3 regions of the Streptomyces sp. V3I7 genome follow, and region 2 is predicted to be linked to each of the others. Evidence: riboswitches for the same ligand, from Rfam matches in the RefSeq annotation. Region 2 holds a riboswitch; each other region holds the start of a gene.
What was found. A riboswitch is a leader RNA that binds a small molecule or an ion and turns the genes downstream of it on or off. The one in region 2 is predicted to bind thiamine pyrophosphate.
Positions count from the first base shown of each region.

Region 1: linked by a shared signal. The riboswitch ahead of QFZ74_RS22920 (thiamine ABC transporter substrate binding subunit) and the one ahead of thiC (phosphomethylpyrimidine synthase ThiC) in region 2 are both predicted to bind thiamine pyrophosphate.
Region 3: linked by a shared signal. The riboswitch ahead of thiO (glycine oxidase ThiO) and the one ahead of thiC (phosphomethylpyrimidine synthase ThiC) in region 2 are both predicted to bind thiamine pyrophosphate.

Region 1 is NZ_JAUSZK010000001.1:4,872,454-4,881,812, reverse strand. Features, by position in the region: gene QFZ74_RS22940 (LAETG motif-containing sortase-dependent surface protein) at 1-396, shown strand, start outside; gene QFZ74_RS22935 (maleylpyruvate isomerase N-terminal domain-containing protein) at 467-1,264, opposite strand; gene QFZ74_RS22930 (ABC transporter ATP-binding protein) at 1,582-2,601, opposite strand; gene QFZ74_RS22925 (iron ABC transporter permease) at 2,624-4,225, opposite strand; gene QFZ74_RS22920 (thiamine ABC transporter substrate binding subunit) at 4,264-5,355, opposite strand; TPP riboswitch at 5,438-5,545, opposite strand; gene rlmN (23S rRNA (adenine(2503)-C(2))-methyltransferase RlmN) at 5,632-6,738, opposite strand; gene QFZ74_RS22910 (cytochrome P450) at 6,813-8,081, opposite strand; gene QFZ74_RS22905 (phosphatidate cytidylyltransferase) at 8,257-9,348, opposite strand; gene frr (ribosome recycling factor) at 9,348-9,359, opposite strand, start outside.
Region 2 is NZ_JAUSZK010000001.1:3,322,975-3,332,333, forward strand. Features, by position in the region: gene QFZ74_RS15440 (LacI family DNA-binding transcriptional regulator) at 29-1,141, shown strand; gene QFZ74_RS15445 (metallophosphoesterase family protein) at 1,513-2,589, shown strand; gene QFZ74_RS15450 (hypothetical protein) at 2,771-3,667, shown strand; gene thiC (phosphomethylpyrimidine synthase ThiC) at 3,824-5,608, opposite strand; TPP riboswitch at 5,601-5,778, opposite strand; gene QFZ74_RS15460 (YibE/F family protein) at 5,850-7,367, shown strand; gene QFZ74_RS15465 (SsgA family sporulation/cell division regulator) at 7,479-7,916, opposite strand; gene QFZ74_RS15470 (IclR family transcriptional regulator) at 8,016-8,873, opposite strand; gene QFZ74_RS15475 (DUF5326 family protein) at 9,081-9,293, opposite strand.
Region 3 is NZ_JAUSZK010000001.1:1,725,153-1,734,511, forward strand. Features, by position in the region: gene metF (methylenetetrahydrofolate reductase [NAD(P)H]) at 1-847, opposite strand, end outside; gene thiE (thiamine phosphate synthase) at 956-1,612, opposite strand; gene QFZ74_RS08160 (Rv2175c family DNA-binding protein) at 1,760-2,125, opposite strand; gene QFZ74_RS08165 (NAD(P)/FAD-dependent oxidoreductase) at 2,246-3,409, opposite strand; TPP riboswitch at 3,577-3,690, shown strand; gene thiO (glycine oxidase ThiO) at 3,688-4,875, shown strand; gene thiS (sulfur carrier protein ThiS) at 4,872-5,084, shown strand; gene QFZ74_RS08180 (thiazole synthase) at 5,088-5,882, shown strand; gene pknB (Stk1 family PASTA domain-containing Ser/Thr kinase) at 5,998-7,959, shown strand; gene QFZ74_RS08190 (deoxyribonuclease IV) at 8,030-8,926, shown strand; gene QFZ74_RS08195 (DUF4396 domain-containing protein) at 9,019-9,359, shown strand, end outside.

The DNA.
Region 1 (9,359 bases), 1.5 Mb from region 2:
GTGACCTTCGACGTGGACTGGAAGGCCGGCACGGCCTACCGCATCCACGTCAAGACGGACCGGTTCAACGTCGACGACGACATCTCGCCGGTCCTGACCACCCCGGCGACGGCCTGCACGACCGAGGAGTCCCCGGCCCCCTCTGAGAAGCCCTCGGAGCCGGCTCCGGCCGAGTCCGCGAGCCCGGCCCCCTCTGCGTCGGAGAGCAGCAGCGCCCCGGCTCCGGCTGAGGCGGGCAACGCCCCGTCCCCGGCGGCCGGTGGCTCCAACCTCGCCGAGACCGGCGCGAACTCCAACACCGGTCTGATAGCCGGCATCGCGGCCGCCCTGGTCGTCGTCGGTGGCGGTGCCGTGTTCTTCGGCATGCGCCGCCGTGGGGCGAAGAACGACAGCTGACGCCTCACCTCTCGCACACCGTCGTGGCCCGTCCCCGTGTCGTGGGGGCGGGCCACGGTCGTTCACGGCGTCAGAACGCCATGCGCTCCAGCCAGCCCTCCAGCACCGCGCGGTCGCCGAGGACCTCCAACTCCTCGTTGTCCAGCGGGATCCGGCGGTAGAAGCCGAGCATCACGGCGGTGAGCGGGCCGCGCAGGGCGACGGTCGCCTTCTCGTGGCCGCGCCGCCACTGAACGCCCTGCTCGCCCCACTCGACGATCCACTCGGCGTTCAGCTCGGGGGTGGTGTCGGTGGCGTGCAGGTGCAGGCTGCCGCCCGGGCCCTGCGGCAGCGGCTTGCCCTCGCGGGCCGCCCGGCGCCGCTGGATCCAGGGGCCGATCACCAGCCACTCGTCGATCGCGTCGGCGGCCACCTCGGGCGTCACCTCGTAGGGCAGCCCGGCGGCGAGGGCGGCGTCGGCGCGGTGCACGGCGATCTCGTGGGTCATCCGGCGGGCCCAGAAGCCGGAGCTGTGGTCCTCGAACCAGCTCCACACCTCGGCGCCCGGACCGGCCTCGCGCAGCGTACGGACGACCAGCTCACCCGTCTCGGCGAGCCAGGCGTCCAGGGCCGCGGCGTCGCCCTGCTCCTCGGGGCCGCGGGCGAACGGGATCTCCTCGGGAGGAATGTTCTTCTCGGCGCGCGAGGCGACGAGGGCCTGCGACCAGCGCAGGGCCCCGCCCGCGTGTCGCACGAGCTGCTCCAGCGTCCAGTCGGGGCAGGTCGGCACGGTGGCCCCGAGGTCCGCCCCGGAGGTCACCACGGCCCTCAACCCGGCCACCTGGTGGGCGATCTCGTCACAGTAACGGTCATGCGTCAACAACGTCATGCCGTCACCCTAGGCCGGATGATCAATCACCCACACAGACCTCGGGCAAAGCGCCGGTCACGAGCCCGACGCCGCTCAGCCCGGGACGTCGGCGCCGCCGGCGCCGCCGGCGCCGAACTCGACGCCGAGCGCACCCCCGCCCTTTCCGGTGCCCGTGCTGGGGAGCCCTCCGCCGGGCGGCGCCAACCGGAACACGGACACACGCCACGGCCCGGTGCGCGGCCCCTGGGGCACACTGTCCGGCGCCAGCCGCGCCAGGCGATCACCGCGGAGGCACCAGCTCCGGCAAAACCCCCCGGTCACGGCCACAGCACTGCTCAGCCCAGGACGACGACGTCGGCGGCGTCGAACTCCACGCCGACCGTCTCCCCCGCCTCCGGGGCCTCGCGCAGGGCGCAGGCCGCTTCCAGGCGGGGGGCGTCCTGCGGTTGGAGGTGGAGGGCGACGTGGGTGCCCTTGAAGGTGCGGGCGGTGACGGTGCAGCGCAGGCCCTCGCCGGGCGGCAGCAGCCGGACGCCGGCGGGCCGGACGAGCAGCGTGCGCGGGCCCTGCGGGGCGTCGGCGGGCACCGGGAGCTTGCCCCAGGGGGTGAGGGCGACGTCCGCCTCGACGGTCGCCTCGACGACGTTCTCGAAGCCGAGGAAGCGGGCGACGAATGCGTCGGCGGGGCGCTGCCACACCTCAAGTGGTGTACCGGACTGGGCGATTCGGCCGTCCCGCATCACCACGACCCGGTCGGCGAGCGCGAAGGCCTCGCCCTGGTCGTGCGTCACGGCCAGCACGGTGGTACCCAACCGGCCGAACAGCTCGCGGAGTTCGACGACGAGCCGTTCCCGCAGCGAGCGGTCGAGCTGGCCGAGCGGCTCGTCCAGCATCAGCAGCCGGGGCCGGGGGGCCAGGGCGCGGGCGAGCGCCACGCGCTGCTGCTCGCCTCCGGAGAGCCCGGCGACGGCACGGCTTCCGGCTCCCGGCAGGCCCACCAGTTCCAGCAACTCCTGCGCCTCGGCCCGCCGTCGGGCCTTGGGCATGCCCTGCATCCGCAGGCCGAAGGCCACGTTGGCGGCCACGTCCCGCTGCGGGAACAGCTGGTTGTCCTGGAACATCAGCCCGACCTCGCGCCGGTGCGCAGGCACCCCGGCCTGGTCGCGTCCGTCGAGCGTCACCCGACCGGAGTCCAGCGGCTGGAGCCCGGCCACGGCCCGCAGCAGCGTGGACTTGCCGCTGCCGCTGGGGCCGAGCACGCACACGATCTCGTGCTCGGCGACGTCGAGGCCGACGGCGTCGAGCACGGCCCGGCCGCCGAGGCGGACCGTCGCGCTCTGAAGGCTCAGCAGCATCGGAACTCTCCTGTCCAGAGCATCAGAACTCCCCGGTCCGGTCGGTGCGCAGCCGCTCCAGCACCAGCAGCGCCACCGCGCACACCACCATCAGCACCGTCGAAAGGGCCATCGCCTGGCCGTAGTTGAGGTCACCGGGCCGCCCCAGCAGCCGCGCCACGGCGACCGGCAGCGTCGGCTGGTCGGGCCGGGCGATGAACACGGTCGCCCCGAACTCCCCCAGCGAGACGGCGAACGCGAACCCGGCGGCGATCAGCAGCGCCCGCCGCACCAGCGGCAGATCCACCTCGCGCCACACTCGCCAGGGCGAGGCCCCGAGCACGGCCGCCGCCTCGCGCAGTCGTCCGTCGACCGCCCGCAGCACGGGCAGCATGGACCGTACGACGAAGGGCACGCCGACCAGCGCCTGGGCGAGCGGGACGAGGATCCAGGACTGGCGCAGGTCCAGCGGCGGCCGGTCGAGCGCGATGAGGAAGCCGAAGCCGACGGTCACGGCGGAGACGCCGAGCGGCAGCATCAGCAGCGCGTCGAAGCCCCGTACGATCCGGCCGGCGTCCCGCCGGGCCAGCGCGGCCGCGGCGAGGGCGCCGATCACGACGGCGATGGCGGTCGCGGCGGCGGCGTACTCGAGGGAGTTCCCGATCGCCCAGATCGGCGCCACCAGGAACGTGCCGCCGTCCGTGCGGGTCAGCGCCCGGTAGTAGCCCACGTCCGGGGCGTCGAGGGAGCGCGCCACCAGCACGGTGAGCGGCAGCACCAGGAGGAGGGCGACGGTGGCGAGGACGCCGGCCAGCAGCGTCCACTGCCCGGCTCCGCGCGGCCGGCGCGCCGTGACCGCGGCGTCGACCAGCCGCAGCGCGGTCTCCCGGCGGCGCACCGTCCAGGCGTGCACGGCGAGGATGGCGCCGACCGCCGCGAACTGGACGATCGTGAGGACGGCGGCCGTGGAGAGGTCGAAGAGCTCGGACGTCTGCCGGTAGATCTCCACTTCGAGGGTCGAGAACCCGGGGCCGCCGAGGATCTGGACCACGCCGAAGGAGGTGAAGGTGAACAGGAAGACCATCAGCGCGGCGGCGGCCACGGCCGGGGCGAGTGCTGGAAGGGTCACCGTGCGCCAGGCCCGCAACGGGGAGGCGCCCAGCATCCGCGCGGCCTCCTCCTGCCGCGGGTCGAGCTGGGACCACAGGCCGCCCACCGTCCGTACGACGACGGCGTAGTTGAAGAAGACGTGCGCGAGCAGGATCGCCCACACCGTCGTGTCCAGCCGTACGCCCCACAGCGCGTCGAGCAGTCCGCCGCGGCCGACGAGCGCCAGGAACGCCGTGCCCACGACGACCGTCGGCAGCACGAACGGCACCGTGACCACCGCGCGCAGGAGCTGTTTGCCCGGGAAGCCGAGCCGCGCGAACACGTACGCGCCGGGCAGCGCGAGAAGCAGGGTGAGCGCGGTGGAGGCCAGCGCCTGCCAGGTGGTGAACCACAGCACGTGCCGGATGCCGGGCTGCGCCACGACGTCCGCGATCCGCCCGAACTGCCAGACACCGTCGGCCTTGAGCCCGCGCGCGACGATCGCGGTGACGGGCCAGGCGAAGAAGACGGCGAAGAACGCGACCGGCCCGGCCATGAGTCCGAGCCGTGCCGCGTTCCCCCGCCTCGTGGCCGCTACTTGAGTACGAGCGACGTCCACGACTTGACCCACTGGTCGCGGTTGGCGGCGATCCGGTCGGGCGCCATGGTCTGCGGAGTCTTGGCCTGCGGGCCGTACTTCTGGAACTCCGCGGGGACCTGGGCCCCCTTGACCACGGGGTAGACGAACATGTTGAGCGGCATGTCGTTCTGGAACTCGCGGCTCAGCAGGAAGTCCAGCAGCGCCTTGCCGCCCTTGGTGTTGCGGGCGTTGCTCAGCAGTCCGGCGTACTCGGTCTGCCGGAAGCAGGTGCCGCTCGCCACGCCGGTGGGGGCGGTCTTGGGCTTGGGGTCGGCGTAGATGACCTCGGCGGGCGGGGAGGAGGCGTAGGAGACGACGAGCGGCCGGTCGCCGTGCGCCTTCCTGCCGCCGGCGGAGCCGGAGAACTCCTGGTCGTAGGCCTGCTCCCAGCTGTCGACGACCTTGACGCCGTTGGCCTTGAGCTTCTTCCAGTAGCCCTCCCAGCCCTGGTCGCCGTAGCTCGCGGCGCTGCCGAGCAGGAAGCCGAGGCCCGGCGAGGAGGTGGCGGCGTTCTCGGTGACGAGGAGGTTCTTGTACGCGGGCTTGGCCAGGTCGGCGAAGGACTTCGGCGGGGTCAGCTTGTGCTTGCTGAAGTACGCCTTGTCGTAGTTGACGCAGATGTCGCCGGTGTCGATGGGCGTGACCCGGTGCTTGTCCTCGTCGGCCCGGTACTGAGGCTGGATCAGCTGGGAGCCCTTGGCCTGGTACGGCTGGAACAGCCCGTTGTCGAGGGCGCGGGACAGCAGGGTGTTGTCGACGCCGAAGAGGACGTCGCCCTGCGGGTGGTCCTTGGTCAGGATCGCCTTGTTGACGGCCTGCCCGGCGTCGCCGTCCTTGAGGACGGTGACCTTGTAGCCGGACTGCTTCTCGAAGTCCTTGAGGACGTCCTTGGAGACGGCCCACGAGTCGTGGCTGACGAGGGTGACCGTCTTGGAGCCCGCGGCGCCCTGGTCGGTCTTGTCGTCCTTGCCCGCCGTCGGTCCGCACGCGGACAGCGTGACGAGGCCGAGGCCGACCGCGGCGGCCACGAGGGTTTTGGTGTGCACTGGTTGTCCTCCTGGGGTTGGCCAGGAAGAGACGCGGCGCCCTGTCCCGGCCCCGCGTGGGGGCCGGGACAGGGCGCGACAGCTTGAGTGATGACCGAACTTCCTACCCAGAATGACCTGGGCGAGGTTCAGAGGGTCTGCGGCCTGTGTGCCGCACTCTCAGCGCTGTGGCGCTCCCCTGTCGGAATATGACGATGTATGAAGTTGTACGGCATTGCGCCGCCCTCAGCCTACCGCCAGCCGCTCGCGGGGCCACCACCGCGGGCGCCCCCGGAACTACCGCTCGGTCGCCGCGAGCTGTCCGCAGGCCCCGTCGATCTCCTGACCGCGGGTGTCGCGGACGGTGACGGGCACGCCGTGGGCCGCGATGGCCTCGACGAACGCCTTCTCGTCTTCGGGCCGCGAGGCGGTCCACTTGGAGCCGGGCGTCGGGTTGAGCGGGATGAGGTTGACGTGCACGGGCCTGCCCTTGAGCAGCCGGCCGAGCCGGTCGCCGCGCCACGCCTGGTCGTTGATGTCCCGGATGAGCGCGTACTCGATGGACAGCCGGCGCCCGGACTTCTCGGCGTACTCGAACCCGGCGTCGAGCACCTCGCGCACCTTCCACCGTGTGTTCACGGGGACGAGAGTGTCGCGCAGCTCGTCGTCGGGGGCGTGCAGCGAGATGGCGAGGCGGCACTTGAAGTCCTCGTCGGCGAAGCGGTGGATCGCCGGGACGAGGCCGACGGTCGACACGGTGATGCCGCGCTGCGACAGACCGAGGCCGTCCGGCGCCGGGTCGGTGAGTGCGCGGATGGCACCCACGACGCGCTTGTAGTTGGCGAGCGGCTCGCCCATGCCCATGAAGACGATGTTGGACAGCCGCGCGGGCCCGCCGGGAACGTCGCCGTCCCTGAGGGCGCGCATGCCGTCCACGATCTGGTGAACGATCTCGGCGGTGGACAGATTCCGGTCCAGCCCGGCCTGTCCGGTCGCGCAGAACGGGCAGTTCATGCCGCAGCCGGCCTGGGAGCTGATGCACATGGTCACCCGGTCCGGGTAGCGCATGAGCACGGACTCGACGAGCGTCCCGTCGAACAGCCGCCACAGTGTCTTGCGCGTGGCGCCCTGGTCGGTCTCCAGGTGCCGGACGGTCGTCATCAGCTCGGGCAGCAGCGCCTGCTGCAGCTTGCCGCGCGAGCCGGCCGGGATGTCGGTCCACTCGGCCGGGTCGTGCGCGTACCGCGCGAAGTAGTGCTGCGCGAGCTGCTTGGCGCGGAACGGCTTCTCCCCGATCGCGGCCACGGCCTCCTTGCGCTCGGCGGGCGAGAGATCGGCAAGATGCCGCGGCGGCTGCTTGGCTCCGCGCGGGGCGACGAAAGTGAGTTCTCCGGGCTTGGGCATGGTTCTACCAGTGTCGCAGATCCAAATCGGGTGACCTGCGGCTGTCGCCCGGGAGGGAGCGCGCCTGACGCGGGCTACCAAGTCACCGGCAGCGTCCTCGGCCCCCGAATGAGCCCCTGGCGCTGGAACTCGACCTCTCCCGGGGGCACGGCGAGGCGGATCTCGGGGAAGCGGTCAAGTACGGCGGTGATCATCACCTCGGCCTCCATGCGGGCCATGATCGCGGCCAGGCAGTGGTGGGGGCCGTGGCCGAAGGCGAGGTGGGGGACGCCGGTGCGGTCGAAGTCCAGGGCGTCGGGGTTGGGGAAGGCGTCGGGGTCGCGGTTGGCGGCGACGTACGCGTTGTAGACCACGTCACCGGCGCGGATCAGCTGGCCGCCGACCTCGACGTCCTCGGTGGCGATGCGGGGGATGCCGACGCCGTTGCGGTGCGGGACGTAGCGGAACAGTTCCTCCACGGCCTTCGGGAGGAGCTCCGGTTCGCGGCGCAGCCTCGCGAGCTGGTCGGGGTGGGTGAGCAGGGCGTACATCATGGAGCCGCTGTTGTTGCGGACCGCGTGGCCGCCGCTGACCTGGATGGCCATCGCGAGCGAGATCGCCTCGTCGTCCGTGATCTCCCCGGCGGCGGCCGCCTGCGCCAGCACGCCGGCCAGGTCCTCGCGCGGGTCCTCGCGGCGGCGCTCCAGGAGCTCGACGATCCGGGCGCGGGTCGCCTCGCGCGCCTTGCGGCCACGCTCCTCGGAGTCCGCGCCCGCGGCCAGCAGTGCCTCGCCCTTCTCGGCCCAGCGGTGCCAGTCGCTCTCGTCGACCCCGAGGAAGTCGCGGACGACGGCGATGGGGAACGGTCCGTGCAGATGCTCCATGAGGTCGGCCGGCGCTCCCGCCCGCTCCATTCCGTCGAGCAGTTCCGCGGCCCGGCGTTCGGCCAGCGGGCGCAGCCGCTGCATGGCCTTGCCGTTGAACGCCCGCGCGACGACCCGGCGCAGTTGGTTGTGCCGGGGCGCGTCGATGTACTGCAGCCCGGCCGTCTGCGACGCCACCGGCTCCGGCCGCATGCTGGTCACCGGGCGCCCGATGACCTGCTCGCGCGAGAAGCGCGGGTCGGACGTGACGAAACGGACGTCCTCGTACCGGGTGACCAGCCAGGCCTCGCCCTCACCGTGCGGCAACTTGATCCGCGTGACAGGCTCCTCCCGCAGCAGCTGGTCGAGGAACGGGTCCGGGTCGAGGGCGGGCAGGTCATCGACGGCCCAGAACCGCACGTCCGGTGGAGTTGGCGGCGTGGGAGGAAGGTGCGGCGCCTCGGGGGCAGGCCCGGAGGCAGGAGCGGAGTCCAGTGCCATTGCGCACCTCTTCCTCGACGGCGACAGTCGTCTTCCGACTGTGGGGCCGGGTGGCCGGTGCGGCCATTTGTGCTGCGGCATACGGGTTCGGCGACGCCAGTGAAGCAAGAGGAGGCAGCGAGCCCCCGCCCAGAAATGGACGGGGGCTCGACAGCCGGCTACTCCAAGGCCCCGCCTACACAGACCCCACGAAGATCACCAGAAGCAGCCACACCACCGGAGCCGTGGGGAGCAAAGAATCCAGGCGGTCCATGATGCCGCCGTGGCCCGGCAGCAGCGTGCCCATGTCCTTGATGCCGAGGTCCCGCTTGATCATCGACTCGCCGAGGTCGCCGAGCGTGGCGCTGACCGCTACCGCGAGGCCCAGGAGCAGGCCCTGCCACCAGGTGCCGTCGTCGATGAGGAACTGCATGCACAGCGCGCCCGCCACCATCGCGAAGGCGATCGCGCCGAGCAGGCCCTCGCGGGTCTTGCCGGGGCTGATGCGCGGGGCGAGCTTGTGCCTGCCGAAGCGCCAGCCGACGGCGTACGCGCCCGTGTCGCTGACGACCGTCAGGATCAGGAAGGTCAGCACGCGCCACGAGCCGTCGTGGGCGTCCAGCATCATCGCCACGAACGTGGCCAGGAACGGCACGTAGAACGCCGCGAAGACGCCTGCCGTGACGTCTCTGAGGTAGTTCTCGGGCGGTTCCGTCATACGCCAGACCAGGACGGCCAGCGCGGTGAGCGCCATGGCGATCCAGGCGCCCTCGGCGCCCCGGACGTATCCGGCGACCACCATCGCGGCGCCGCCGACCGCCAGCGGGACCAGGGGCGCCTTGATCTCCTTGCGCTCCTGGAGTCTGCTGGTCAGCTCCCACAGGCCCACCACGACGGCGACCGCGATCACGCCGACGAACACGGCCTTGACGATGAACAGCGACGCGACGATCACCGCTCCGAGCCCGACCCCGACCCCTATGGCCGCTCCCAGGTCCCGGCCCGCGCTCTTCTTCTGCGGTGCGGGCACCGGCTGCGGGGCGTCGGGCATGGGCTCCGGATTCTGCGGCGCCCCTCCGTGGGGGTAGGCCGACGGGTTCTGGGTGCGGAACGTGTCGTGGTGCGGAGCGCCCTGGTAGGACGGCTCGCTGTGGAACGGCTCGTCTCGGAACAAGGGGCCGCTCAGCCGAGCGGCCCCCCGGTCGCCATCCTGGTCGTGGCCAGGCCCGTGGTCGGTGGGCCCTACGTACCCGCTCGGTGGCGGCGGCCCCCAGGAAGAGTCGTTCATCAGACCTCGAG
Region 2 (9,359 bases):
ACCGTATGAGCCCTACTATCGGCTCGCCATGACAGCAGCAGGGAAGCACCAGGTGAGCCGAGCGGAAACCTCACGTCGAGGCAGCCGGCCGGGCCGGGCGGGCATCAGAGACGTGGCCGCCGCCGCCGGGGTCTCCATCACGACCGTCTCCGATGCCCTCAACGGCAAGGGCCGGCTCCCGGACGCCACCCGGCGCCACGTCCGCGAGGTCGCCGACCGGCTGGGGTACAGACCCTCGGCCGCCGCCCGCACCCTCCGTACCGGCAAGTCGGGCCTGATCGGCCTGACCGTGACGACGTACGGGGATGAACCTTTCACCTTCACGGAGTTCGCGTACTTCGCGGAGATGGCCCGGGCCGCCACCTCGGCCGCGCTCGCCCGCGGCTACGCCCTCGTCATCCTGCCCGCCACCTCACGCCACGACGTGTGGTCCAACGTCGCCCTGGACGGCACGGTCGTCATCGATCCCTCCGACCATGACCCGGTCGTCAGCGAACTGGTCCGCCAGGGCTTACCGGTCGTCTCCGACGGCCGCCCGGCCGGCTCGCTGCCGGTCACCGCCTGGGTCGACAACGACCACGAGGCCGCCGTACTCGGCATCCTCGACCATCTCGCCGACGCGGGCGCCCGCCGGATCGGACTGCTCACCGGGACCACGACGGACACCTACACCCACCTGTCCACCACCGCCTACCTGCACTGGTGCGAGCGGGTCGGGCAGGACCCGGTGTACGAGGCCTACCCCGCGCACGACCCGTGCGCGGGCGCTGTCGCCGCCGACCGGCTGCTGGCCCGCCCGGACCGCCCTGACGCCGTCTACGGCCTGTTCGACCCCAACGGCACCGACCTCCTCGCCGCCGCCCGCCGCTACGGGCTGCGCGTACCGGACGACCTGCTGCTGGTGTGCTGCAGCGAGTCCACCGTGTACGCCAACACCGAGCCGCCCATCACCACGCTCTCGCTCAAGCCGCGCCGGATCGGCACGGCGGTGGTCCAGCTCCTCATCGACGCCATCGAGGGGGTCGACTCGGACCAGCCGGTCGAGCAGGTGATACCGACCGAGCTGATCGTCCGCACCTCGTCCCAGCGCCGCTCGCCCCGTACGACGGTGAGCCCGCCGCGGACATCGGACGACACGTAGCGCACCGGGGCCGGGCACGGGGCTGCGCACCGGCCCCGGCCCCGCGGACGTGTCGTGATCACCGTTAGGGGGGACGCGGCGGTTCCGGGAGACGGGCCGGGCGAGCCGGGAGATCGCCGGCCGGTCATCCTCCGGTCATCGATTCGGTCACCCGCTGGTCATGAGACGGGCCGTATGTCGGTGACCAGCCACCGACATATCCGCGTAAACAGGGCGAACGCTGCGCCGGACCGGAGTCCTACCCGGATTCACCACCCCTGGGTCATCACATGGCGCGATCCGCATTCCTATGATGGGCCCACGACACCGCGGGCCGCTGCGACCAGGCAGTCCGATGCGGTGCAGATGCGGCGCGATGGTGGAGGGGTCTGATGACTCAGGGGGCCGGTCAGGGACCCGTAGCGGAGCGGACGGCGACGACGTTGCGCGACTTCCGGGTACCCGCGTACGTCCACGAGACCGGTCCGTACGCCCACGGTGCCATCCTCGGTGTCGATGTGACGCGCGTCGACGAGGACCAGCCGGAGGGCTACCCACCCCCGCAGCGCGACCTGCCGGTCGACCTGGGAGACACGCTCGAGATGCCCGTCGAGACGGCCGCGGATCCCGCCGCGCAGCCCTCGGAGGGCACCGGCCCGCTGTACGTGGTCGGCGACGTGCACGGCTATCTCGACGAGCTGCTCGCCGCGCTCCGGGAGAAGGGCCTGATCGACTCCGACGCCCAGTGGTGCGCGGGCGACGCCCGGCTGTGGTTCCTCGGCGACTTCACCGATCGGGGCCCGGACGGCATCGGCGTCATCGACCTCGTCATGCGGCTGTCCGCCGAGGCCGCGGCGGCCGGCGGTTACTGCAAGGCGCTCATGGGAAACCACGAGCTGCTGCTGCTCGGCGCCAAGCGGTTCAGCGACGCCCCCGTCAACTCCGCCGCGGGCACCGCCACCTTCCAGGCCGCCTGGCTGCTCAACGGCGGCCAGAAGACCGATATGGACCGCCTTCAGGACCACCACCTCCAGTGGATGGCGCGGCTGGACGCCATCGAGGAGGTGGACGGCCACCTGCTCGTCCACTCCGACACCACCGCCTACCTCGACTACGGCGACTCCATCGAGGCGGTCAACGACACCGTCCGCGAGACGCTCACGCGCAACGACGTGATCGAGTGCTGGGACCTGTTCCGCAAGTTCACCAAGCGTTTCTCCTTCCGGGACGAGGGAGGCGCGGACGCCGTCCGTTCCCTGCTCGATACGTACGGCGGCACCCGGATCGTTCACGGCCACAGCCCGATTCCCTATCTGACGGGCGAGGCCGGCGCCGAGGACGGCGAGGCGGACGCGGGCCCGGTCGTCGAACGGCCGCACGTCTACGCCGAGGGGCTCGCCATCGCGATGGACGGCGGAGTGACCATGGCCGGAAAGCTGCTGGTTCAGCAACTTCCCCTGGATATCTGAGCGTTCGCCGGGCAGGCGTCCCCCGACGGCGCGTGTGCGGGTCCTGACCCAATTTCCGGCACCCCCTGTCGCCCCGAGCCGTCACCGCTCTACCATCGGCTTATCCGTAGCAGGCTCCCCTCCGTTTCTGCCCGACGGGCTCGTCGGCGTGCGAGCCCCAAGCCTTACGGAGCATCGGGGGATGCACATGAACAGCGTTCCGCAGCACCTGCTGAGCGAGGACCGCCAGGAGTACGAGCGGCTCCTCGATGAGGCGCTGCGCTCCGCCCCGCACCGTCCGGAACTCGCCGCTGTCGGACAGCGGCTCAACTCCGAACAACTGCGCACGATGGCCCTCAACGCCACCGCGCTCATCACCGCGGCCGCGGCGACCGAGTACCAGCACTACGTGAAGGTCCGCGAGGACCTGCGCCGCCCGACGCCGGCCACCGCGCCGTCCGGACATGCGTCCGGCTCCGGAGAGCCGGTCGGCGGCGCGATGGGACTCGCCACCTCCCTCGGCGAGGCCGCCGAGAGCACCGGCGCGGGTGCCATCGCCGTCGTCGCCGTGCTCGCGCCCGTTCTCGCCGGGACGGCCGCGGCGATATTCCTGCTCGTCGGCTACATCCTGAAGATGCTCGACCCCGAGCCGGCGTTCGCCCGGACCATGCTGACCGCGGGCTGGGCGTTCGGCGCGCTGACCGCGGCCGGGATCCTCGTCGCCGCCGCCGGGCTGCTGCTCACCGCCCTGCGCAACAGCCCCTCGCTGGAGGCGGGACCGTACGGAGCGGCGAACACGGATCTCACCCGCGCCAGGGAGGCCTGGGGCGACGCCCTGCTGGAGCGCGGCATACTGCCCTTCCTCCGCGAGGCACTCGCCGAACCCGGAGCGGCCACGGTCCCGCGCACCCATCCACTGGCACCGGCCGGACGCATGCCACGCCTGGGCTACGACCGCCCCGGCTTCAGCAGCCCCGACGACGGCTCCGCGTCCCGCCCGCACCCGAGGTTCAGCAGCCCTGACTACTCGAGCCCGGACTTCGGAGGCCCGGACTTCGGAGGCCCGGACTTCGGAGGCCCGGACAACCAGCCGGAATGACTCCGGCCGGCGTCCGCCGAGAGAAGCGGGCCCGGGCACCCGGTCCCGCCCGACGGCGGAACCGAGCACCCGGCCTCCCACGGCCGGGACGGCACGGACCGGCATCGCTTTCCGGACATGTGCCGGGCAGCGATCCGGACCCACCCTCCGGGCCGGTCAGTCGGCGATCGGCAGGTACACGCGGTTTCCGGCCGCCGCGAACTCCTCCGACTTCCGGGCCATGCCCTCCTCGATCTCGGCCCGAGCGCCGCCGTGTTCGCGGCGGATGTCCTGCGAGATCTTCATGCTGCAGAACTTCGGCCCGCACATCGAGCAGAAGTGAGCCGTCTTGGCAGGCTCGGCCGGCAGGGTCTCGTCGTGGAACTCCCGTGCCGTGTCCGGGTCCAGGGCGAGGTTGAACTGGTCCTCCCACCGGAACTCGAACCGGGCGTCGGACAAAGCGTCGTCCCACTCCTGCGCACCTGGGTGCCCCTTGGCGAGGTCGGCTGCGTGGGCGGCGATCTTGTAGGTGATGACGCCGGTCTTGACGTCGTCACGGTTGGGCAGGCCCAAGTGCTCCTTGGGCGTGACATAGCAGAGCATGGCCGTGCCCCACCAGGCGATCATCGCGGCACCGATGCCGGAGGTGATGTGGTCGTACGCCGGCGCGACGTCCGTCGTCAGCGGGCCAAGGGTATAGAACGGAGCTTCATCACAGATCTCCTGCTGAAGGTCGATGTTCTCCTTGATCTTGTGCATCGGGACATGTCCCGGGCCCTCGATCATCGTCTGTACATCGAAACGCCTGGCGATCCGGTTGAGTTCCCCGAGCGTCCGCAATTCCGCGAACTGCGCCTCGTCGTTGGCGTCCGCGATCGAGCCGGGCCGCAGACCGTCGCCCAGCGAGTAGGTGACGTCGTAGGCGGCGAGGATCTCGCAGAGTTCCTCGAAGTTCTCGTAGAGGAATGATTCCTTGTGGTGCGCCAGGCACCACGCGGCCATGATCGAGCCGCCCCGCGAGACGATGCCCGTCTTGCGGTTCGCGGTGAGCGGCACGTACGGCAGGCGCACGCCCGCGTGGACCGTCATGTAGTCCACGCCCTGCTCGGCCTGCTCGATGACCGTGTCCTTGTAGATCTCCCAGGTCAGTTCCTCGGCCTTGCCGTCGACCTTCTCCAGGGCCTGATAGAGCGGCACCGTACCGATGGGAACGGGGGAGTTGCGCAGCACCCACTCGCGGGTGGTGTGGATGTTGCGGCCGGTGGACAAGTCCATGACCGTGTCGGCGCCCCAGCGGGTCGCCCAGGTCATCTTCTCGACCTCCTCCTCGATGGAGGACGTCACCGCCGAGTTGCCGATGTTGGCGTTGACCTTCACCAGGAATCGCTTACCGATGATCATCGGCTCGATCTCCGGGTGGTTGACGTTGGCGGGCAGCACCGCCCGTCCCGCCGCGATCTCCTCGCGGACGACCTCCGGAGAGACGTTCTCGCGAAGCGCCACGAACTCCATCTCGGGCGTGATCTCGCCGCGCTTCGCGTACGCGAGCTGGGTGACCGCGGCCCCGTCACGACCGCGGCGTGGCTGCCGTGGCCGCCCGGGGAAAACCGCGTCCAGGTTGCGCAGTCCGCCGCGTGGCGAGGTGTGCTTGATGCCGTCGTCCTCGGGCCGGACGGGGCGTCCCGCGTACTCCTCGGTGTCGCCTCGGGCTGTGATCCAGTTCTCCCGCAGCGGCGCCAGGCCGCGCCGGACATCGGTCTCGACGTGCGGATCGGTGTACGGGCCGGAGGTGTCGTACAGCGTGACCGACTGCCCGTTGGTGAGATGCACCTGACGGACCGGCACGCGCAGGTCGGGGCGGGAGCCCGCGACATACCCCTTGTGCCAGCCGATGGACTTCCCGGCCTCCGGGGACTGTTCGTCCTGGACGGAGGCAGGCGTGCGTGCGTCCTTGATGGTCATGAGACCTACTCCCTACGCCGGCATTACCCGGTAACAGGTTCGGCGGTCGACGCAGCGGATTCCGTCAGCCGGTGTTCCCTGTGAAACATCACTCGTTCCACGTGAAACATCGCGAATACGGAGGTCAGCGCCCTCTCAGCCCGGTGCTCCGAGCTCCCGCGTGTGCAAAGGTGCCTCCACGCTAGCGTCAATTCGGGCGCGGTGAACAGTGGGCCCCTACCGTTCTTGCGATGATCGGTCGGTGACCACGACGCAGCAGCCTCCGTACCCGCCGCCTGAGCCACCGCGCCGACACGGTCCCGGACCGGGCGACGGACACCAGCACGCGGGCGCGGGACCAGGGGGCGCCCAGGGGCACGGGCAGAGGCACGGGCCCTCAAGCGGCCATGGGCACGACCACGGTCCTGCCGGTGGCCACGGGCACGGACACGGCCCTGCGCCGGGCCGCGGTCACGGCCACTCACACAGTCACAGTCACGGCCCCGCCGCGCCCGTGTCCAAGCATCTGCGCAAGGTCATCGCGGCCATCCTGATCCCGTTCACCGCAGCCGTCGTCGTGGGGCTCGTGGTGCTCTGGCCAGGCGGTGCCCCACCGCACGAGCGCACCGGCGTCGGCTTCGACCGGCAGACGCAGCAGGCCTCGGTCACCAAGGTCGTCGAGGTGAGCTGCAAGTCGGTGAACGCCTCGGGGTCGGCCGCCCCGTCGGGCGATGTCTCCGCTCCCGACGGCAACTCACCCCAGCAGCAGGCGGACGGCATCTGCAAGAAGGCCACCGTCCGCGTCGATACCGGCAAGGACACGGGCCGTACGTTCACGGAGATCGTGCGCCCGGACCAGACGCGCCAGCTGCACGAGGGCCAGAAGGTCGTGGTCGCGTACGAGCCCGCGGCGCCCAAGGAACTCCAGTACGCGGTCACCGATGTGAACCGGCAGTTCCCGATGGCTCTGCTCGCCGGCATCTTCGCGCTCGCCGTCGTGGTGGTGGGCCGGATGCGCGGCGTCATGGCGCTGGTCGCACTCGCCGTCAGCTTCCTGCTGCTGACCCTCTTCATCCTGCCCGCGATCCTGCAGGGCTCGAACCCCCTGCTCGTGGCGGTGGTCGGGTCGAGCGCCATCATGCTGATCGCCCTCTACATGTGCCACGGCCTGTCGGCACGCACGTCGGTGGCGGTCCTGGGCACGCTCGTCTCGCTGTCGCTGATCGGCGTCCTCGGCTCGGGATTCATCGGCTGGGCCGCGCTGACCGGCAACACGGACGACAACACCGGCCTGATCCACGGGCTGTACCCGTCCATCGACATGAGCGGTCTGCTGCTCGCCGGCGTCATCATCGGTTCGCTGGGTGTGCTCGACGATGTGACGGTGACCCAGACATCGGCCGTCTGGGAGCTGCACGAGGCCAATCCGACGATGGGCTGGCGCGGGCTGTACCGGGCCGGTATCCGCATCGGCCGGGACCACATCGCGTCCGTCGTCAACACCCTCGTCCTCGCCTACGCCGGTGCCGCCCTGCCCCTGCTGCTGCTCTTCTCGATCGCGCGCAGCAGTGTGGGGGCGGTCGCGGGCAGTGAGCTGGTGGCCGAGGAGATCGTGCGCACGCTGGTCGGCTCGATCGGCCTGGTCGCCTCGGTCCCGGTCACCACGGCGTTGGCAGCGCTCGTGGTCTCGGCGGACCGGCCCGGGCAGCAGCCGGCCCCGGCGGCGCAGGCCACCGCCGCGGCGAACGGCGGTGGCCGGGGCCGGCGCCGCAAGCGCTGACATCGCCGGCCTGAGCGGAAGGGCAGTCCTGAGCGAAACGGCAGTGCAGAAGCGTTCCTGCAGACGGTGAACGGCGCGGCGGAACACCGCACCCGTGACTGCCGTAACGCTTCAGCCGGCGCTCTGCTCCTCGGCCAGGATACGGTCCAGAGCATCCTCGAGGTGGGCGTCGAAGTCCGCCAGCGCGCCTTCCTGGCCCAGCGGCACCAGCTTGTCCGTACGGTCCAGGAACGCCACCAGCGGCGGCGCGGAGGACCGGAACACGGCCTGGTCGCTGCCCACCTGAAGCCGGATCAGCACCTCACCGAGCACCTCGGGATCCGTGGGGGCGATGTGCACATCGCCGTCCCCGCACGGCCGGCCCACCCCGTCGATCAGCAGCTCACGCCCGAACGCCCAGGTGACGGGGGCATCCCCGGGCAAATGGAAGGTGAGCCGCACGGCGTAGGGATCACAGGTCTCGTAGCGCAACTCCACCGGGATGCGGAAGGAGAGCTCCTCGGACACGAGAAAGCTCATCATGACCTCTGCCTGTACCGACTCGCGCATCGCCTACCCCGTCATATGACACCGACTGGCTGGGAATGATCCCTCTGATACTGGTGGCATCTTGCTGAACGTGTACACCAGATCACAAGGAGTAAGTTTTCAGATACTGATAGAGATCGCCAGTGACCCCAGATGACGCCCGACCTCGGCCTGGAGCTGCCGTACGGCGGGCAGCAGCCGGTCCGCCTGGTGGGCGGGGAGCGAGATGGCCATCGTGGCCGCCGTGGTGCCGACCGTGATCGGGATCGCGGCGCAGGCGGTCCCCAGCGCGTACTCCTGCCGCTCCGTCACCGTCTCCATCCGCCGCATCCGCTCCAGCCGCCGCATCAGGCTGTGGCCGTCGCGCACGGTGTACGGAGTGATGGACTGCACCGGATAGCGGTCGAGATGGTCCCGGCGGCCCTCCTCGTCCAGTTGGGACAGCAGGCACTGGCCGATGGCGTGCGCGTGCCCCGTCTCGCGGAAGTCGGCCCATTCCTCTACCGCCGGGTTGCCCGGTGTGTCGGAGACGCACATGACCTCGATCTCGCCCTCGCGGTAGACCGCGTAGTACACCGGCACCCCGATGGAATCCCGCCAGTGGGCGAGTGTGCTGGCCACCGTGCTGCGACGTTTCTGCTTCGCGCCGCTGCTGCTCAGCCGCTCCGCGGCCTCACCGAGGAAGAACAGGCCCTTGTCACGCCGCAGATAGCCCTCGTGCACGAGGGTACGCAGCAGGTGATAGGCCGTCGGGAGCGCGATGCCGGTCAGGCGCGCGAGTTGTTTGGCCGGGGCGCCGTGCTCGTGCTCGGCGACCGATTCCAGCAGGCGCATGGCGCGCTGCACCGAACCGATGAGCGTCGCGGAGGGCTGCTCCGGGACGGCCAGTGGGGAGGTCCGCTGCAAGGGCGCTGTGGCAGAGCGGAGCCGGGCAGGGGGTGCGTGCGATTCTGCGGGTCCGGTGTCGACCGTGGCCAAGGGGCACTCCCGAAGCGCGAGGGGGGCAGCCCGTGCGGGGAACACGGGTGGGGGTGTACGCCGCCCGCGGGGCATGACCCCGCGTCGAACTCCGGACTGTAACCGCCGGCCACCCCGCACGGGCGGGAGCCGCGGAAACTTCCCCCGCGCGAGGGAACCGGTGATTCCCGTTACCTCGTCACCCTGTCACCGTGTCCCCAGCCGTCCTCACCAGTCGCTGCGCGACGAGGAGTTCGAGGTGAACTTCCGCACCACCCAGATCAGTCCGCCGACCAGCGCCACGAAGATCAGCGCCTTGAAGAGCAGAGCGATCACGAAGCCGACCACCGTGGCTATCAGGCCGCCGAAGACGACCAGGGCGATGACCGGCACGGCGATCCACTTCACCCACCACGGCAGTCCAGCGAAGATCTCTCGCATTGCCTTCGTCCTTTGCGCTCGTGTGCGGCCTCGAAGTCCAGCACTCGCGGTCTCGATGTCTCACCG
Region 3 (9,359 bases), 1.6 Mb from region 2:
AGTGCAGCCCGGGCACACCTTCGGCCAGCAGCCGCGCGCAGAACTCCGTGGCGAACTCGATGCCAATGGAGCGTACCGAAGCCGGATCGTCCTTCGCCGCGAGGATGCGCTCCCGCAACGCGGACGGGAACGTCGCGTTGCTGAGCTGGGGCAGCCGCTCCAGCATCTTCACGCTGGTCACCGGCAGGATCTCGGGGATGACGGGTGTCTCGCACCCCGCGGCGGCGACCCGGTCGCGCAGGCGCAGATAGGACTCCGGCTGGAAGAACATCTGCGTGATGGCGTAGTCGGCGCCGGCCCGGCACTTGTCGACGAAGTGCGCGACGTCCGTATCCCAGTCGCGCGAGCGCGGGTGCATCTCCGGGAAGGCGGCGACGCCCACGCAGAAGTCGCCCGCCTCCTTGATGAGTTGGACGAGCTCGACGGCGTAGGTCAGGCCCTGGGGGTGTGCCAGCCAGTCGCCCATCGGGTCGCCGGGCGGGTCGCCGCGCACGGCGAGCATGTTGCGGATGCCCGCGTCCGCGTACTGGCCGATGATGTTGCGGAGTTCGGCCACGGAGTGGTTGACCGCGGTGAGGTGGGCGACCGGGGTGAGCGTCGTGTCGACGACGATCTGCTGGGTCTCCTTGACCGTGGTCGCGCGCGTGGTGCCGCCTGCGCCGTACGTCACGGAGACGAAGTCGGGGGCCACCGCCTCGACCCTGCGAAGCGCCGCCCACAGGTTCTTCTCACCTTTGGGGGTCTTCGGCGCGTAGAACTCGAACGAATACGTCGTCTTGCCGGTCCCCAGGATGTCGCGCACGGTGCGTGCGCGGTCGGTCCTGGTGGATGCGGTTCCGAGGGCCATACCCGCAGGTTAGTCAGGGGTGGGCGGTGTCCCAACCGGGCACGGGAAAATGGCACGAATTGCCGACTTCTTGTCCACCCCTTGGACAGCTCCGCGCTACCGCTACCGCTACCGCTGCCGCAGTCGCTTCGCGAAGTCGGCCGCGGCGGCGCCCGGGTCGTCCGCCTCGGTGAGCGCGCGGACGACGACGACGCGGCGGGCGCCCGCGTCGAGTACCTCGTCGAGGTTGCCGAGGTCGATGCCGCCGATCGCGAACCAGGGGCGGTCCGTGCCCAGCGCGGCCGTGTGCCGGACCAGGTCGAGGCCGGGGGCCGGGCGGCCGGGCTTGGTGGGGGTCGGCCAGCAGGGGCCGGTGCAGAAGTAGTCCACGCCCTCCTGGACGGCGGCCGCGGAGGCCTCGGCCTCGGTGTGCGTGGAGCGGCCGATGAGGACGTCGTCGCCGAGGATCGCGCGGGCCGCGGGGACCGGCAGGTCGCCCTGGCCGAGGTGGAGGACGTCGGCGGAGGCGGCGTGGGCGACGTCCGCGCGGTCGTTGACCGCGAGCAGCTTGCCGTGCCGGGCGCAGGCGTCGGCGAGGACCTCCAGGTACTCCAGCTCCTCGGCGGCCTCCATGCCCTTGTCGCGCAGCTGCACGATGTCGACACCGCCGGCCAGGACGGCGTCCAGGAACTCGGCCAGGTCGCCCTGGCGCCTGCGGGCGTCCGTGCACAGGTAGAGACGGGCGTCGGCGAGCTGGGCACGGGCGGTGGTCGTGGTGTCGGGCATGGCGGAACGTCCCCCCGGGGTCGGTGCGTGGTGGGTGGCCGAGCGGTGACCCGTGGCCATGAGGAAAGACCCTAGGTCACCGCCCGGCCGGGGACGGAGCGTGCCCGCCCCCGGCCGCCGCACCTGTGCGTGGTGTCGGTGTACGGGTCAGACGGCGAGCGCCTGGGCGCGGCGCTTCACCTCGGTGCCGCGGTTCTCGCTCAGGGCCTGGGCGGGGGTTCCGGGCAGGGACGGGTCGGGGGTGAAGAGCCACTCCAGCATCTCTTCGTCGGTGAAGCCGTCGTCCCGCAGGAGCGTCAGGGTGCCGGTCAGGCCCTTGACGACCTTGTCCCCGTCGATGAAGGCGGCGGGGACGTGCAGTGCCCGGTTCTCACCACGGCGTACGGCGATGAGCTGGCCCTCCTTGACCAGCTGCCGCACGCGCGTCACCTCGACACCGAGCATCTCGGCGATCTCGGGGAGGTTGAGCCAGGCAGGGACGAGAGCATCGATCTTTGCGTCAATCTCGGTCACGGAAACAGCGTGCCATCCCGGACTGACAGTCGGAAGTCGGGCCGGTCCAACTCGGGACATTTCTGGTCATCTCATGGCTTCCTTCGGCCGACCAGGCCACGGGCTCCCCGAAGCGACCGCTCAGAGCGTGGCCGCCTTCAGGGGCCGGGCGTGGTCCGCCAGCAGCTCCGGATCCATCGGCGCGCCGCTCTCGATGAGCCGCCGCCCCTGGGCCAGGTCACGCGGCCGGCCCACCGCCAGCAGGGCGACCAGCCGGCCCTCGCACAGCCAGCAGACGGACCAGGCCGGGCCGACGGGGTCGCCGCGCCAGACCAGCGTGTCGGCCGACGCGTGGTGGCCGGCGTACTGGACGAAGCGGCCGAACTGCTCGGACCAGAAGTACGGCACCGGGTCGTAGACGGCGTCGGTCTCGCCCATGACGGTCGCCGCGACCGTGCGTGGCCCCTGCAGGGCGTTGTCCCAGTGGTGCACCAGGAGCCGCTCGCCGTACCGGTGCGAGGGGAAGGAGGCGCAGTCGCCGACGGCGTACACGTCCGGGGCGGAGGTGCGCAGCCGGTCGTCGGCGACGACCTCGCCGTGCGCGCCGAGTTCGATGCCGGAGCCGGCCAGCCAGGCCGTGGCGGGGCGCGCGCCGATGCCGACGACGACGGCGCCCGCGGGCAGCCGCGCGCCGTCGTCGAGGACGACCGCGCCCTCCTCGACGCGCTCCACGCGCGCGTGGGTGCGCAGGGTGGCGCCACTGTCGGCGTACCAGGCGGTCATCGGCGCGGTCACCTCGGCGGGCAGCGCCTCGGCGAGCGGGCGGTCGGCGGCCTCGACGACGGTGACCGCGCAGCCCGCCTCGCGGGCCGCCGTCGCGAACTCGGCGCCGATCCAGCCGGCGCCGACGACCACGATGTCGTGCTGCCGGGCGAGCACGGGCCGCAGCCGCTCGGCGTCGTCGAGGGTGCGCAGCAGATGGACACCGGGGACGCCCTCCGAGCCGGGCAGGCTGATGGGTGCGGCGCCGGTCGCGAGGACGAGGACGTCGTACGGGACGGGTCCCGCCTCGGTGTCCAGTTCGTGGTCGGCTGGGCGCACGCCCAACGCCTCGCGGCCCAGCAGGAGTTCGATGCCGAGTCCCTCGAAGTCCACGTCGAGGGCCGAGCCCTCCGCCTTGCCGAGCAGGACGGCCTTGGACAGCGGCGGCCGGTCGTACGGCTGGTGCGGCTCCGCCCCGATGAGCGTCACGATGCCGGTGAAGCCCCGTTCGCGCAGGGCGACCGCGGTCTGCACCCCCGCCATCCCCGCCCCGACGACGACCACGCGCCGTCCCTGTGCCGTGTCCGCGTCCCGCGTCTCGTCGCTCACTCGATCACCATAGACAATCCGGATTCCCTCGGTCAGGGGGCGAGCGAGGGCCGGGGGACGTGCTGGCAGGCCTGCGCGGCCGCGGGCTAGGGTGGCGGGGACAACGCACTCGCGGGAGCCCGGACGCACCGGGCTGAGAGGGAGGCTGACGCGGCCTCCGACCGTACGAACCTGATCCGGGTCATGCCGGCGAAGGGAGGGGCTGGACGCCCATGTCGTCACGTACGTCCGACGTGCTCGTCGTCGGAGGCGGGATCATCGGTCTGGTCACGGCCTGGCGTGCCGCGCAGCGCGGCGTGGCCACGGCCGTGGTGGACCCCGGCCCCGGCGGAGGGGCCGCCCAGGTCGCCGCCGGGATGCTGGCCGCGGTCACGGAACTGCACTACGGCGAGCAGACCCTGCTGGCCCTGAACCTGGAATCGGCCCGCCGCTACCCCGACTTCGCCGCCGAGCTCACCGAGCTGACCGGCCTCGGCCTCGGCTACCGCCGGTGCGGCACGCTCGCGGTCGCGCTGGACTCCGACGACCGGGCCCACCTGCGTGAACTGCACGCGCTGCAACAGCGCTCGGGCCTGGAGTCGGTGTGGCTGACCGGCCGGGAGTGCCGGCGCCTGGAGCCGATGCTCGCGCCGGGCGTGCGCGGCGGGCTGCGCGTCGACGGCGACCACCAGATCGACCCGCGCCGGCTGGCCGCGGCCCTGGTCGCCGCCTGCGAGCGCACCGGAGTGGTCTTCCACCGCACGCGCGCCGAGCGCCTCGACGTCATCGGGGACCGGGTCACCGGCGTCACCACGGCGGACGGCACCGCGCTGGCCGCCGGGCAGGTCGTGCTCGCGGCCGGCAGCCTGAGCGGCGAGCTGGCGGGCGTACCGGACGACGTAAGGCCGCCGGTGCGCCCCGTGAAGGGGCAGGTGCTGCGGCTGACCGTGCCGAAGCGGTACGCGCCGTTCCTCAGCCGCACCGTGCGGGCCGTGGTCCGCGGCGGCCAGGTCTATCTGGTGCCGCGCGAGAACGGCGAGCTGGTCGTCGGCGCGACGAGCGAGGAGCTGGGCTGGGACACGACGGTGACCGCGGGCGGCGTGTACGAGCTGCTGCGCGACGCCCACGAGCTCGTGCCCGGCATCACCGAGCTGCCGCTGACCGAGACGCGCGCGGGGCTGCGTCCCGGCTCCCCCGACAACGCGCCGCTGCTCGGCCCGACCGCCCTCGACGGACTGCTGCTGGCCACCGGCCACTTCCGCAACGGCGTCCTGCTCACGCCCGTCACCGGCGACGTCATGGCCCACGTCCTCGCCACCGGCGACCTCCCCCCGGAGGCGCGCCCCTTCACGCCGCGGCGCTTCGACGCCGCCCTCACCCCTGTCTCGCCTGTCTCGTCTGTCTCGGAGCAGCCCGCATGAGCACGCCCGTCACCATCTCCGTCAACGGGCAGCGCCGCGAGGTCGCGCCCGGCACCGTGCTGGACGCGCTGGTGCGGAGCCTCACCGCGGCGCCCGCCGGAGTGGCCGCCGCTCTCAACGAGACGGTGGTCCCGCGCGCGGAGTGGCCGTCGACGGCCCTCGCCGAGGGAGACCGCGTCGAAGTCCTCACCGCCGTCCAAGGAGGCTGACCCATGGCCGACGATCCCTTCGTCCTCGGCGGTACGTCCTTCACGTCCCGCCTGATCATGGGCACCGGCGGTGCGCCGAGCCTCGACGTGCTGGAGCGGGCGCTGGTCGCCTCCGGCACCGAGCTGACGACCGTGGCGATGCGCCGGGTCGATCCGGGGGTGCACGGCTCCGTGCTGTCGGTCCTGGAGCGGCTCGGCATCCGGGTGCTGCCCAACACGGCCGGCTGCTTCACCGCCGGCGAGGCCGTGCTGACGGCCCGGCTGGCGCGGGAGGCGCTGGGCACCGACCTGGTCAAGCTGGAGGTCATCGCCGACGAGCGCACCCTGCTGCCGGACCCGATCGAGCTGCTGGACGCCGCCGAGACGCTGGTCGACGACGGGTTCACGGTGCTGCCGTACACCAACGACGACCCGGTCCTCGCGCGCAAGCTGGAGGACGTGGGCTGCGCGGCGATCATGCCGCTCGGCTCGCCGATCGGCTCCGGTCTCGGCATCCGCAACCCGCACAACTTCCAGCTGATCGTCGAGCACGCGCGCGTGCCGGTGATCCTGGACGCGGGGGCCGGTACGGCGTCCGACGTGGCGCTGGCGATGGAGCTGGGGTGCGCGGGTGTGATGCTCGCCTCGGCCGTCACGCGCGCGCAGGAGCCGGTGCTGATGGCGGAGGCGATGCGGCAGGCGGTCAGCGCGGGCCGGCTGGCCCTGCGGGCCGGGCGCATCCCCCGCAGGCACTTCGCGGAGGCGTCGTCGCCCACCGAGGGACTCGCCCGTCTGGACCCGGAACGCCCGGCGTTCTAGTCCGTTCGGTCTTCCGTCCGGTCTCTGCGTGGCGCGTCACAAGTGGGCTGCGGTAACGCCCTGAACCCGGTCCCGGCCGGGCGGCGTGTCAGTCTCCCCTCGTAGACTCGCCTGCGTGGATACGACGCTTCAGGACCCCCTCGTCGGGCAGGTGCTCGACGGCCGTTACCGCGTCGAGGCGCGGATCGCCGTCGGCGGCATGGCCACGGTCTACCGGGCCCTGGACACCCGTCTGGACCGGGTCCTCGCCCTCAAGGTGATGCACCCCTCGCTCGCGGCCGACGGCTCCTTCGTCGAGCGGTTCATCCGCGAGGCGAAGTCGGTGGCCCGGCTCGCCCACCCCAATGTGGTGCAGGTCTTCGACCAGGGGGCCGACGGGTCGTACGTCTATCTCGCGATGGAGTACGTCGCCGGGTGCACCCTGCGCGACGTGCTGCGCGAGCGCGGGGCGCTTCAGCCGCGCGCCGCCCTGGACATCCTGGAGCCGGTGCTGGCCGCGCTGGGCGCCGCGCACCGGGCGGGGTTCGTGCACCGGGACATGAAGCCCGAGAACGTGCTCATAGGGGACGACGGCCGGGTCAAGGTCGCCGACTTCGGGCTGGTGCGGTCCGTGGACACGGTGACGAGCACCACCGGTGCCGTGCTCGGCACCATCTCCTACCTCGCGCCGGAGCAGATCGAGCGGGGCGGCGCCGCGGACGCCCGCGTCGACGTGTACGCCTGCGGTGTCGTCCTGTACGAGATACTGACCGGCGACAAGCCGCACACCGGCGACTCCGCCGCCGCGGTGCTCTACCAGCACCTCCACGACGACGTACCGCCGCCCTCGGCCGCCGTGCCCGGGCTGCCGTACGCGCTGGACGAGCTGGTCGCCGCGGCCACCGCGCGCACCCCGGACGTCCGGCCGCACGACGCCGTGGCGCTGCTCGCCCAGGTGCGTGAGGCCCGCGCGGGCCTGACCGCCGAGCAGCTGGACGCCGTACCGCCGCAGGCGCTCTCGGCCGGGCACGACAACGCCGGGGACCGCACGAGCGTGATCCCGCGCTCGCTGACCGTGCCGCGGCTGCTGCCGGTCGGCGAGGCGGACGACCCGACCACGCGCGTGGAGTGGACCGCGTCCGTCGAACGGACCAGCCTGTACGAGGTGCCGCCCGCCCCGCCGTCCGGTGGCGCCGGACGCGGGCTCTCGCGCGCGCGGCGCGGCATCGTCACGCTCGTGGCGGCCGTGCTCGTGGTCTTCGGCGTCGGGGCCGGCGTCTGGTACATCAACTCCGGGCAGTTCACCAAGGTCCCGCCGCTGCTCGCGAAGACGGAGGCACAGGCCAGGGCCGAACTGAAGGGGGACGGGCTCGACGTCAAGCAGGTCAGGCACGCCTACAGCGACACGGTGAAGCGGGGCACGGTCATCAGCACCGATCCGGGGGCCGGCGCCCGCATCCGCAGCAGCGGCGCGGTGACGCTGACCGTCTCCGACGGGCCGGAGACCGTGCGGGTGCCGGGTCTGCAGGGCTACCGGCTGGACAAGGCGCGGGCGCTGCTGAAGGACCAGAGTCTGGAGCCGGGCATGGTCACCCGGGAGTTCAGCGACGACGTCGCCAAGGGCATGGTGATCGGCACCGACCCGGAGGCCGGCACCGAGCGGCACGCGGGCTCCGCCATCGCGCTCACCGTCAGCAAGGGCAGCCCGGTCGACGTTCCGGACGTCACCGGCGAGGACCTGGACAGCGCCCGGGAGGAGCTCACGGACGCCGGCCTGCGGGTGCGGATCGCCACGCGCGAGGTCGACTCGGAGTACGACAAGGGCGAGGTCGCCGAGCAGACCCCGGCGGGCGACGGCGAGGCCGCCGAGGGCGACACGGTGACGCTGACGCTGTCCAAGGGCCCCGAGATGGTCGGGGTGCCGGACGTGGTCGGGGCGAAGGCCGACGACGCGAAGAGGCGGCTGGAGAAGGCCGGCTTCGAGGTCAAGGTGAGCCGCGGGCTGTTCGGCCTGTTCGGCGACACCGTGAAGCGGCAGTCGGTGCGCGGCGGCGAGAAGGCGCCCAAGGGCTCGCAGATCACGATCACCGTCCGCTGAGCGGCCGGGGCGGGGCTGGCCGATGACCGGTGTTTTCCTCGGGCCGGACCGGGCGTGACACCCTGAACGGGTGATACGTCAGCAGTCCGGCGCCCCCGCCCCCCTCAGCCCCCTCCGCAACCCCGTCGGCGGCCACGTCCCCGTGGCCGGCGGCCTGCACTCGGTGGGACTCACCTACGCCCACGATCTGAAGGCCGAGGCCGTGCAGGTCTTCGTCGCCAATCCGCGCGGCTGGGCGACCCCGGCCGGGAACGCGCGGCAGGACGAGGCGTTCCGGGAGACCTGCGCGCGGGAGTCGGTCCCTGCGTACGTGCACGCCCCCTACCTGATCAACTTCGGCTCGCACACCGAGGCGACCGTGGAGAAGTCGGTGGAGTCACTGCGGCACTCGCTGCGGCGCGGGCGGGAGATCGGCGCGCTGGGCGTCGTCGTGCACACGGGCAGCGCGACGGGCGGACGGGACCGGGCGGTGGCGCTGAAGCAGGTACGGGAGTTCCTGCTGCCGCTGCTGGACGAGCTCACCCACGACGACGACCCGTACCTGCTGCTGGAGTCCACGGCCGGGCAGGGCGCCTCGCTGTGCTCGCGCACCTGGGACTTCGGGCCGTACTTCGAGGCGCTGGAGGCGCACCCGAGGCTGGGCGTGTGCCTGGACACCTGCCACGTCTTCGCGGCCGGGCACGACCTGACCGGCCCGAGCGGCATGCACCAGACGCTCGACCTGCTGGTGGAGACGGTCGGCGAGGGCCGGCTGAAGCTGATCCACGCCAACGACTCCAAGGACGTCGTGGGCGCGCACAAGGACCGCCACGAGAACATCGGCTCGGGCCACATCGGCGAGGACCCGTTCCGGGCCCTGATGACCCACCCCGCCACCGAGGGCGTCCCGCTGATCATCGAGACCCCGGGCGGCAAGGAGGGACACGCGGCGGACGTGGAGCGCCTGAAGAAGCTGCGGGAGGGATAGTCCGGCCCGGAATCCAGAACCTCGGGAATACCCCTGGGGGGTATCTACGTTCCAGTCGTCACGGGAAACGGCACTCAGCACCGGAGGCACCCATGACGCACGAGGCGCACGCACACGCACACCACACCCATGAGCACGGCCACGCGCCAACGGCCACGTGGTCCATGGCCGCGCAGGCCACCCTGCACTGCCTCACCGGCTGTGCCATCGGCGAGGTGCTCGGCATGGTCGTCGGCACGGCGTTCGACTGGGGCAATCTGCCGACGATGGTCCTGGCGATCGCGCTGGCGTTCCTCTTCGGTTACGCGCTCACGCTGCGCGGGGTGCTGCGGGCGGGCGTCGGTCTGCGCACCGCCGTGCGCGTGGCGCTGGCCGCGGACACGCTGTCGATCGCCGTGATGGAGCTGATCGACAACGGCGTGATCGCGCTCTG